DNA from 2 places in the Polaromonas sp. P4_F6 genome. Region 2 is predicted to be linked to the other one. Evidence: predicted binding sites of a transcription regulator. Region 2 holds the regulator's gene; the other holds the start of a gene.
What was found. The regulator sigma-54, encoded in region 2, starts transcription at its own class of promoters, with help from an activator protein. The targets are predictions, from matches to a motif close to TGGCANGNAANCTGCTTT.

Region 1 (5,163 bases), on a different contig from region 2:
GCGTGCTCGGCCAGGTCACGCGCGTGCATCCGCTGGTCAGCGAGGTCACCCTGCTGGTGGACCGCGACCTGGCCATTCCCGTGCTCAATGTGCGCACCGGCGCGCGCAGCGTGGCCTATGGCGACCCGGCGGTTTCCGGCAGCGGGTTGGAACTGCGCTTCATGGGCAGCAATTCGGATGTGCAGCAGGGCGACCTGCTGACCACCAGCGGCGTGGACGGCGTCTACCCGGCCGGCCTGCCGGTGGCCAAAATCAGCCGCATCGAGCGGCGCGCCGAGTCGGCCTTCGCCAAGATTTACTGCACGCCCCAGGCGCTGGTGACGGGAGCGCGGCACGTCATGGTGGTCAAGCCCGGCACCGGCCTGATCCCGCCGCGTCCCGAGGCCGACGCGCCCGAGGCCGCGCCCAGAAAGAAAGAGAAAGGGGCGGCCAAATGATCATGCGATCAGGCCAGCAGCTGCTGCTGCCCGCCAACCCGGTGTTCATCTGGTGCAGCCTCATCGCGGCGCTGCTGCTGGACATGCTGCCCCTGGGGCGCGTGCCCTGGATGCCCGACTTCCTCGCGCTGGTGCTGGTGTTCTGGAACGTGCACCAGCCGCTGCGCGTGGGCATAGGCGTGGCCTTCATGTTCGGCCTGGGCATGGACGTGCACCAGTCCTCGCTGCTGGGCCAGCACGCGCTGTCGTACACGGCGCTGAGCTTTTTCGCCACCATGATCCACCGCCGCCTGCTCTGGTTCACCGTACCCTCGCAGGCCCTGCAGGTGCTGCCGCTGTTCGCCGTGGCGCACGGCGTGGAACTCGTGATCCGCATGATAGGCGGCGGCATCTTCCCCGGCTGGATCATGCTGCTGGCGCCCCTGATCGAGGCCTTGCTGTGGCCTGTCGTGAGCGTGCTGCTGCTGGTGCCGCAGCGGCGCGCGCCCGACCCCGATCAGAACCGGCCGTTGTGATGGCCCCCACGCTTTTCACTGCGTGTAATGCGCTGCCCCCCGAGGGGGCCGCTGCGCCTGCGGCCCGGCAAAGCCGGTTCCGCGGCCCCTGCTGGCCTGTACGGCTCGCTTCGCATCGCCTCTTCTTCTCTAGGGGTAAGAATGGGGATTGCGGGCACTTTGTGCGGGTTGTAGAGTCGGACCACCATGACTGAGTTGCGGAATGTAGAAGCCGACCTGTCGCGCTTTCGCGCGCGGGTGCTGGTGGCCAGCCTGGTGGTGTTGTGCGCGTTTGCCTTGCTGGCGGCGCGGCTGGTGTATTTGCAGGTGTACCGCCATGCCGACCTGAACGAGCAGGCCGAAAGCAACCGCACGGCCATCGTGCCCATCGTGCCGAACCGGGGCCTGATCCTGGACCGCAACGGCATCGTGCTGGCGACCAACTACTCGGCCTATACGCTGGAGATCACGCCGTCCAAGGTCGAGAACCTCGAGGAAACGATTGCCGCGCTGGAAAAGGTGGTCGACATCCAGCTGCGCGACAAGCGGCGTTTCAAGCGCCTGCGCGAGGAGTCCAAGAATTTCGAGTCGCTGCCCATACGCACGCGCCTGACCGACGAGGAAGTGGCGCGCTTCGCGGCGCAGCGCTTTCGTTTTCCGGGCGTCGACATCAAGGCACGGCTGTTTCGCAGCTACCCCTACGGCGAGCTGGGCAGCCATGTGGTGGGCTATATAGGCCGTATCAACCAGGCCGAAAAGGAAAGCATCGAAGGCAGCGACGACGAGGGCAACTACCGCGGCACCGACTACATCGGCAAGCTCGGCGTCGAGCAAAGCTTCGAGCAGCAGCTGCACGGCACCACCGGCGTGGAGCAGGTGGAGACCTCGGCCGGCGGGCGCGCGGTGCGCAAGCTGGCCAGCAACCCGGCCACGCCCGGCAACACGGTGATGCTGTCGCTGGACATCCGCCTGCAAAAGCTGGTGGAAGACATGTTCGGCGAGCGGCGCGGCGCGCTGGTGGCGCTGGATCCGAAAACCGGCGACGTGCTGGCTTTTGTCAGCAAGCCGACCTTCGACCCCAACCTTTTCGTCGACGGCATCGACAGCGAAAGCTGGCAGGCGCTCAACGAGTCCATCGACAAGCCGCTGCTCAACCGCGCGCTGCGCGGCACCTATCCGCCGGGCTCGACCTACAAGCCTTTCATGGCCATGGCCGCGCTGCAGACCGGCAAGCGCTCGCCGACCTTCATCGTCAACGACAACGCCTCCTGGAGCTTCGGCGGCCACGTGTTCCGCAGCCACGGCGACATCGCGCTGGGCGCGGTCGACATGTACCGCTCCATCGTCAAGTCCAGCAATGTGTATTACTACTCGCTGGCCAATGAGATGGGCGTCGACGCCATGCACGACTTCATGAAGCCGCTGGGCTTCGGCCAGCTCACCGGCATCGACATCAACGGTGAGGTGCGCGGCGTGCTGCCCAGCCAGGAATGGAAGCGCAAGGCCTACAAGCGGCCCGAGCAGCAGAAGTGGTATCCCGGCGAAACGATTTCCCTGGGCATCGGCCAGGGCTACAACACCTTCACCATGCTGCAGCTGGCGCAGGCCACGGCGGCGCTGGCCAACGGCGGCATCAAGCACAGGCCGCGCCTGGTCATAGGCACGCAGGACCCGGTCACGCGCGTGATGCACCCGCTGCCGGCCGACCCGCCGCAGGACCTGGGCTACAAGCCGGAGAACGTGGCCATCGTGCGCAAGGCCCTGGTGGGCGTCACGCAGGAGGGCACTTCGGCGCGGGTGTTTGCCGGCGCGGGCTACCTCTCGGGCGGCAAGACCGGCACGGCCCAGGCCGTGACCATAGGCCAGAAGGACAAGTACAACAGCGCCAAGATGGAGGAGCACCAGCGCGACCACGCGGTGTACATGGCTTTCGCGCCGGCCGAGGACCCCAAGATCGCGCTGGCCGTGATTGTGGAAAACGCCGGCTGGGGCGCCGGCGTGGCCGCGCCCATCGCACGCCGGGTGTTTGACTACGTGCTGCTGGGCCAGTACCCGAGCGAGGAAGACATGATCGCGGTGCAAAAAGGCCTGGCCGCCGCGCCCATAGGCAAACCGCGCCAGGCCTCCGAGATGGCCGGCCTGCTGTCGGCAGGCGGCGGCGCCCCCGGGCCGACCACCGCCGCCGCGGCGGCGGCTGCCAAAGCCAAGGCGGCGGCCATTGCGGAGGCGCTCAGCAAGCTGCCCCCGCCCATGGCCGCGGCCGGCATCAACCCCGACTGAGTGCCGGACCCGCAAGCCTGCCGGAAAACGACAGGCATAAAAAAAGCGCTGGGGTTACCAGCGCTTTTTGCGACAAGGCATCTTTTGGAATGCCCTGTTGCTTGTGTACTTCTAATGGCTCTCTCGTGTCTCCTCGGCTCCTCGCGTTGCGAGCAGCGAGGCTCGTCAGCAAGTCATCCAATGTAGCCCGTGCACTGGCATAGTGCATTGGGGGTTTCCCGCCCCCGAAACCCCGCAGCATGCCCGCAGTCCGTGCCGCGGCGTGCCACAGCATGGCGCCCGCATGCACCTTGTGCACGCATTTGTACTTAAAACTACCTAAAAACCCCGCTGCCAGGCACTGGCACGAGTTATGCCTTCGGCCTTTAAATGTTACGGATTGTTGGCTGGATGCAAGAAAGGCGGGCATGTATGTACCTGAAGAGCTTTGTGGCGTGGGGCTTGACGATCTGGGTCGGCATAGCCTGCCAGCAGGCCATGGCGCAGGCGCCCGCCGCTTCGGCAACGGCCGCGGCCAGTGCCGCCGCCCAGGCCGCCGCGACCGCCGCGACTCCTGCGATTCCCGTGATTCCCGCGCTACCGCCGGCGGCCCCCGCGCCCGTGGCGCCGGCGCCCGCGGCGGCCGCATCCGCCCCGCCGCCTGCCGCACCCCTGACCCAGCCGGGCCTGGTGGGGGCTGAGACGCTCAACGGCGCCGACACCGCCTGGATGATGACCTCCACCGCCCTGGTGCTGCTCATGACGCTTCCGGGCATCGCCCTTTTTTACGGCGGCATGGTGCGCAAGAAAAGCGTGCTCAATGTCATGGCCTGCGTCGTCGCCATCTGCGCCGTCGTCAGTCTCCTGTGGTTCGCCTTGGGATACTCCATCGCGTTCACGCCCGGCAGCGGTGCCTGGGGCCATTACCTGGGCGGTACCGAGCGATTCTGGTTCACCGGGCTGGATTATGTGAAGGACGCGCAGAAGGTCGCGGTCAGCCACGTCGCGCCCAACATCCCGGAGTCGGTCTACGCGATGTTCCAGCTGACGTTTGCCATCATCACGGCGGCGCTGGTGGTCGGCTCCTTCGTCGAGCGCATGCGCTTTTCGGCGATGCTGATTTTCATGTCGCTGTGGACGGTCATCGTCTATGCGCCTATCGCCCACTGGGTGTGGGAGCCCAACGGCTGGCTGGCCCGCATGGGCGCGCTGGACTTTGCCGGCGGCTCGGTGGTGCACATCAATGCCGGTATCGCCGGGCTGGTCTGCGCCTATGTGCTCGGCCCGCGCCGCGGCTACGGCCGCGAGCCCTTCACGCCCTTCAACCTGGGCCTGACCATGGCCGGCGCCGGCATGCTGTGGGTCGGCTGGTTCGGCTTCAACGCCGGCTCCGCCGTGGCCTCCGACGGCCGGGCCGGCCTGGCCATGGCGGTCACCCACATCGCGGCCGCGGCCGGCGCGTTGTCGTGGATGGCCGCGGAGTGGGCGGTGCGCGGGCGGCCCTCGCTGCTGGGCCTGTGCTCGGGCCTGGTGGCCGGCCTGGTCGCGATCACGCCGGCCGCCGGTTTTGTCTCGCCGCGCGCGGCGCTGGTGTTCGGCGTGGCCGCCGGACTGGCCTGCTATTGGGGCGCCACCGGCCTGAAGCGCCTGCTCGATGCCGACGACTCGCTGGACGTGTTCGGCGTACACGGCGTGGGCGGCATCGTGGGCTCGCTGCTCACGGGCGTGTTCGCCAGCAAGGCCATCTCCGGCGCGCAGGGCGATGTGCTGACGCAGGCCATAGGCGCGGGCTCGGTCATGCTGTACAGCCTGTTCATGACGGCGCTGGCCTTGTGGATCACCTCGCTACTGGTCAGCCTGCGCGTCAGCGAAGCCTCGGAAAGCGACGGCCTGGACATCACCCAGCACGCCGAACGCCTGGGCACCTGAGTTGCCGGCATCTCACCCTTTGAAGGACACCACGCCATGCCTTC
Region 2 (5,163 bases):
AGGCTGGTCAGCGGGCTGTGCTGGGCGGTGATCTCGACCTTGAAGGTCTGTTTGGGCGTGAACCAGATCTCCCAGGCCACGTTGGCGGCGGCGTTGTAGAGGTCTTGCTCGCCGCGGTACTGGTTGTGCTGCAGCTCGATCAGCACGCGCTGCGCCAGGCGGCTGTGCAGGTTGAGCTGCAGCGCGTCGCGCCAGGAGGCCTGCAATTGCACACCGGCGCGCCAGGCCTTGCCCTGGATGCCGGTGATGCGCTGCACCTCGGCGGCCAGCAGGGCCTCGACGCCCGCGGCGCAGGGTAAAAATAACTGAAGTTGGTTCATGTCGGACTCTTCAAGGGACTGCTAGAAATTCGATTATCGGGATGCAGGGCAAGGCGCACGGAGCGCAGGAACCGGAATGCACTTCGGTGCATGAGGATTCCGAGCACCGCGCAACGCCGCCATGCGCCCGAGAATCGGATTTATAGGGACTTGCGTAGGTTGGCGGGGGCGATGCGCAAGGCCTCGCGGTACTTGGCCACGGTGCGGCGCGCGCATTCAATGCCCTGCTCCTTGAGCATTTCGGAAATCTGGTTGTCGCTGAGAGGTTTTTTCGCGCTCTCGGAGGAGACGAACTGCTTGATCAGCGCGCGCACCGCCGTGCTTGAGGCGTTGCCGCCGGTTTCGGTGCCCAGCGCGGAGCCGAAGAAATACTTCAGTTCAAAGGTGCCGAAGGGCGTGCCCATGTACTTGGCGGTGGTCACGCGTGAAATCGTGGATTCGTGCAGGCCCAGTTCGTCGGCGATTTCGCGCAGCACCAGCGGGCGCATCGCGAGCTCGCCGTGCGTGAAGAAACTCTTTTGCCGCTCGACGATGGCGCTGCTCACGCGCAGTATGGTGTCAAAGCGCTGCTGGATGTTCTTGATGAACCAGCGCGCCTCCTGCAGGCGCTGCTGCAGCGCCTGGCCGTCCTGGCCCTTGTGCTGCTTGAGGGCGTTGGCGTAGATGTCGTGCACGCGCAGGCGCGGCATCACGTCGCCGTTGAGCGTGACCTTGAAGCCCCGGCCCGACTTCACGACGATGACGTCGGGCACGATCAGGTTGCGCTCCACGTTCACGAAGCGGCGCCCGGGTTTGGGGTCGAGCCGGCCTATCACGGCGATCGCGCCCTTGATGGCCGCCTCGGTGAATCCGCACAGGTAGGACAGGCGCTTGACGTCGCGCTTGGCCAGCAGCTCCATGGGGTGCTTGCACACGGCGATGGCGGCGCGGGTCTCCTCGCAGTCCTTGCAGTCGAGCAGCTGCAGGCCCAGGCATTCGGCCAGGTTGCGCGCGCCCACGCCGGCCGGCTCCATGTGCTGCAGCAGCTTGAGCGCCATGGCAAAACGCTGCTCGAGGTCCTCGGCCTGTTCCAGGTCGCCGCCGGCCAGGCCGGCCGCGAGCGAGGCCAGGCTGTCCTCGAGGTAACCGTCGTCGTTGAGCGACTCGATCAGGAAATGCAGGGCCGCGCGGTCTTCCTCTGAGAGGCGCAGGCCCAGCGACTGGCGGTGCAGGTGGTCTTGCAGCGACTCATGGCCGCCCGTGAGGTCCGAGGCCTCGGCCTCGCTTTCCTCGTTGTTGTTCTTGCGCGCAGGCGCATCGCTGCCCCATTCGCTGTCATCGGGCGTGGTCTCCACCGTGCCGTCGCCTTCCCAGCTTTCCTCGAGCTTGGGTTCCGCGCTGACCTCGGCTTCGCCGGCCGCTGAAAGGCCCGCGTCTTCCGCGCCGCCGCCGGCCGTTGCATCGGCGGCGGATTCAAACTCGCGGCTGTCCTGGCTGACCGGCGTGTTGACATGCTCCAGGCCGAACTCCTCGCGCGCCGCGGTTTCGTCCGACACCTCGAGAAACGGGTTTTCGTCGAGCATCTGCTCGACTTCCTGGCTCAGCTCGAGCGTGGACAGCTGCAGCAGGCGTATCGACTGCTGCAGCTGGGGCGTCAGCGCAAGATGCTGCGAGACGCGTAGCGAGAGACCTTGTTTCAAGGACTCCCCCCCGTTGGATGCTCACTTCGTGTAGCACCCTCCCCCCTACAGGGGGCGGCGCCTGTGGCCTGGCAAAGCCAGTTCCACGGCCCCCGCTTGAAAGACGATGGCAGGCGTGTCAATGTGGCGACGGCACTCTCGGAAGCCCGCACGTTAAGCGCGATGAACAACAAGGGGGAAACCATCTCTACATCTTGAAGTGCTCGCCCAAGTACACGCGGCGCACATCGGCGTTGTTCACGATCTCGGACGGCGTGCCCTGGGCCAGGACATGCCCGTCGCTGATGATGTAGGCGTGGTCGCAGATGCCCAGCGTTTCGCGCACATTGTGGTCGGTGATCAGCACGCCGATGCCGCGCGACTTCAGGAAGCCGATGATGCGCTGGATCTCGATCACGGCGATCGGGTCTATGCCGGCGAAGGGTTCGTCAAGCAGGATGAAGCGCGGCTGGGTCGCCAGGGCGCGGGCGATCTCGACGCGGCGGCGTTCACCGCCCGACAGCGCCGGCGCCGGCGAATGGCGCAAATGGTCCACCCGCAGGTCCTGCAGCAGGGCATCGAGCCGCGACTCGATGTCGGCGCGGCCCAGCGGCTTGCCGTTCGCGTCCAGCTGCAGTTCAAGCACGGCGCGCACGTTTTCTTCCACCGTGAGCTTGCGGAAAATCGAGGCTTCCTGCGGCAGGTAGCTCAGGCCCAGGCGGGCGCGCAGGTGAATCGGCATGTGCTCGACCGACTGGCCGTCGATGGAAATCTCGCCGGCGTCGGCGCGCACCAGGCCCACGATCATGTAGAAGGAGGTCGTCTTGCCGGCGCCGTTGGGGCCCAGCAGGCCCACGACCTCGCCCTTTTGCACGGCCACCGAAACGTCCTGCACGACCTTGCGGCTGCCGTAGGATTTTTGCAGCCCCTGCGCCACCAGGCGGCTGGGGGTTGCGGCCTTGGCCGCCGAAGTGTCAGTCACCACATCCATCTGTGCAGGTTCTTTCTATTTCTTTTCACTGCCCAGCGTGGTGCTGGGGCGCAAGGCAGCGGGCGGGGCTGCGGGGGCGGGCGCGGCGCCCGGGGCCGATGCGGCGGCGCGCGGCGAGAGCATGGCGCGTATGCGCCCGCTCGGGTTGGCGGCAGTGCTGTTCTGCGCGCCGCCGTCCACGGTGAAGACGTCGGTGTTGTTGTCGTAGACGATCACGGCGCCCGTGGTTTCATCCACCAGGGTGGCGCCGTTGTAGCGGCGCACCACGGCGCGCTTGATGAATTTGACGAGGTCGGCGCGGCTGTCGTATTCGATGCGCTCGCCCTCGCCTTCGATGTATTCGTCCACGCCGTCGCGTTTCTTGCGGTAGAAAGCCAGCTTGCCGGGCGCCGCGATGGCGATCGCCTGCTGGTAGCCCTCGGGGTCCTGGCTCACGTCGACCCGCGCGCCGCGCACGATGGTCGTGCCCTTGGTGATCACCACGTTGCCGGTGAACACGCTGGTCTGCTTCAGGTCGTCATAACGCAGGGCGTCGGCCTCCGCGTTCATGGGCTTGTCCCGGTCGGCTTTTTCGGCCCAGGCCGGAAACGCCGCCCCCAGCGCCAAAGCGGCCGGCAGGACGAGGGAATAAAGGGGGTGTTTCATAAGGCACGAATCTTGCTGCGTTGGGTTGGGCCATTGTAGCCATGCAAGCTGTGGGAATGGCTTGCACGGGTGAATATTAGGGGCATAAAAAAACCCGCCTGGATCGAGGCGGGTTTTTCGGCGTGGGCCGCTGCGGCCCTGGACGGCCGCCTTATTTCCTGGTGCGCGATTGCGCGATCAGGTAATCCGTGACTTGCAGCGCGCGAGCCATGCTCTGGGACAGAGTGGCCGAGGTGTAATAACGCCCCGCAATGCCCAGCGCCGGCACGCCGTCGACCTTGTAGATGTCCTGCAGCTGCGTCGCCTTGCGGGCCTTGGTGGTGACGGTGAAGGAGTTGTACATCTCGACGAACTTGGCCTTGTCCACGCCCTGCTTTTCGGCCCAGGCCGCGATGGAGTCGGCCGTGTTGAGCGTTAGTTTTTCCACGTGGATGGCGTAAAACACCTTTTTGTGGAGTTCCTCGACCTTGCCCATGGCCTCGAGCACATAAAAAAGGCGCTGCTGGGGTTCGAAATCGGGGCGGAAGGCCACCGGCACGCGCCGCACGGTCACATCCTTGGGCGCCTGCTTTATCCAGGCCTCCAGCGTCGGCTCAAAGGCATTGCAATGCGGGCAGCTGTACCAGAAGAACTCCACCACCTCGACCTGGCCCGCAGGGACCTCGGTGGGCGCCGGCTTGTCCAGCGTCAGGTAGTCGGCGCCGTCCTTGAAGGCCCTGGCCTGGGCTTGCGCCAGCGTGGGAAGGGCGATGCCGCCCAGGCTGGCGACGGCCGCCGAGGCGGCTGAAAACGAAAACTCACGGCGTTGCATCAGATTCTTCTCCTGGTATGACGGAAATGTTGGGTAAGCCGCCCCTGCGGACGGCGGCCTCGTGGTGCGGGGCACAGGGGTTTGTACACCAGCCCCGTGAAAAGTTCAGCTTATTGGCAGCGCGGGGGTCAGCGCTGCACGCGAACCAGCGCCGTCTCAATGGAATTGTTGTCCAGCCGCTCCTTGGCCTTGTCGGCGTCTTCCTTTTTGTCGAAAGGCCCGAGGCGCACCCGGTACACAGTGCGGCCGGCCTGCTCGCGCTCGGTGACCTTGGCCTGCATGCCCAGCAGCAGCAGCTTGGCGCGCTGCTGTTCGGCGTCTTCAGGCGTGCGGAAGGCGCCGGCCTGGATGAAGTAGCTGAAAGGGTCCACGCTGGGGCCGGACGACAGGCCTTCAACCTTGGCCTTGGCCAGGTCGCCCAGCGGGTCGGCCGCGGGGGCAGGTTTGGCGGCGGCTTTGGCAGGCGCCGAGGCGGCGGCCTTGGGCGCGGCGGGATCGGGAACGGCAACGCCGGTCACCTCGCTGGCGGCCGGGGCCGGCGGTTTGGGCTGGTTCTTGCCGGCCAGCGGCGCGTTCGGGTTCCAGTCCTTGTTCTTCTTGGCTTCCGCGGCGTCGCTGTCGGGATTGCGCGCCTGACTCTTGTTCATGAAGGGCACGGGCACCTTGGTGATGTAGACCGCCACAGCCAGCGCGGCGCCCAGGCCTATCAGCGCGCCAATGATCAAACCCAGCAGCGTC

Region 1: the regulator sigma-54 is predicted to act here: its motif matches at 3,553-3,570, upstream of AC1DUN_RS10355 (ammonium transporter).

Annotation. Positions count from the first base shown of each region.
Region 1 covers NZ_JBFUJQ010000003.1:193,806-198,968, reverse strand. The annotation lists gene mreC (rod shape-determining protein MreC) at 1-437, shown strand, start outside; gene mreD (rod shape-determining protein MreD) at 434-952, shown strand; gene mrdA (penicillin-binding protein 2) at 1,139-3,211, shown strand; gene AC1DUN_RS10355 (ammonium transporter) at 3,623-5,119, shown strand; gene AC1DUN_RS10350 (hypothetical protein) at 5,156-5,163, shown strand, end outside.
Region 2 covers NZ_JBFUJQ010000009.1:64,773-69,935, reverse strand. The annotation lists gene AC1DUN_RS19300 (THUMP domain-containing class I SAM-dependent RNA methyltransferase) at 1-320, opposite strand, end outside; gene AC1DUN_RS19295 (RNA polymerase factor sigma-54) at 461-1,999, opposite strand; gene lptB (LPS export ABC transporter ATP-binding protein) at 2,187-2,969, opposite strand; gene lptA (lipopolysaccharide transport periplasmic protein LptA) at 2,985-3,614, opposite strand; gene AC1DUN_RS19280 (thiol:disulfide interchange protein DsbA/DsbL) at 3,766-4,425, opposite strand; gene AC1DUN_RS19275 (SPOR domain-containing protein) at 4,554-5,163, opposite strand, start outside.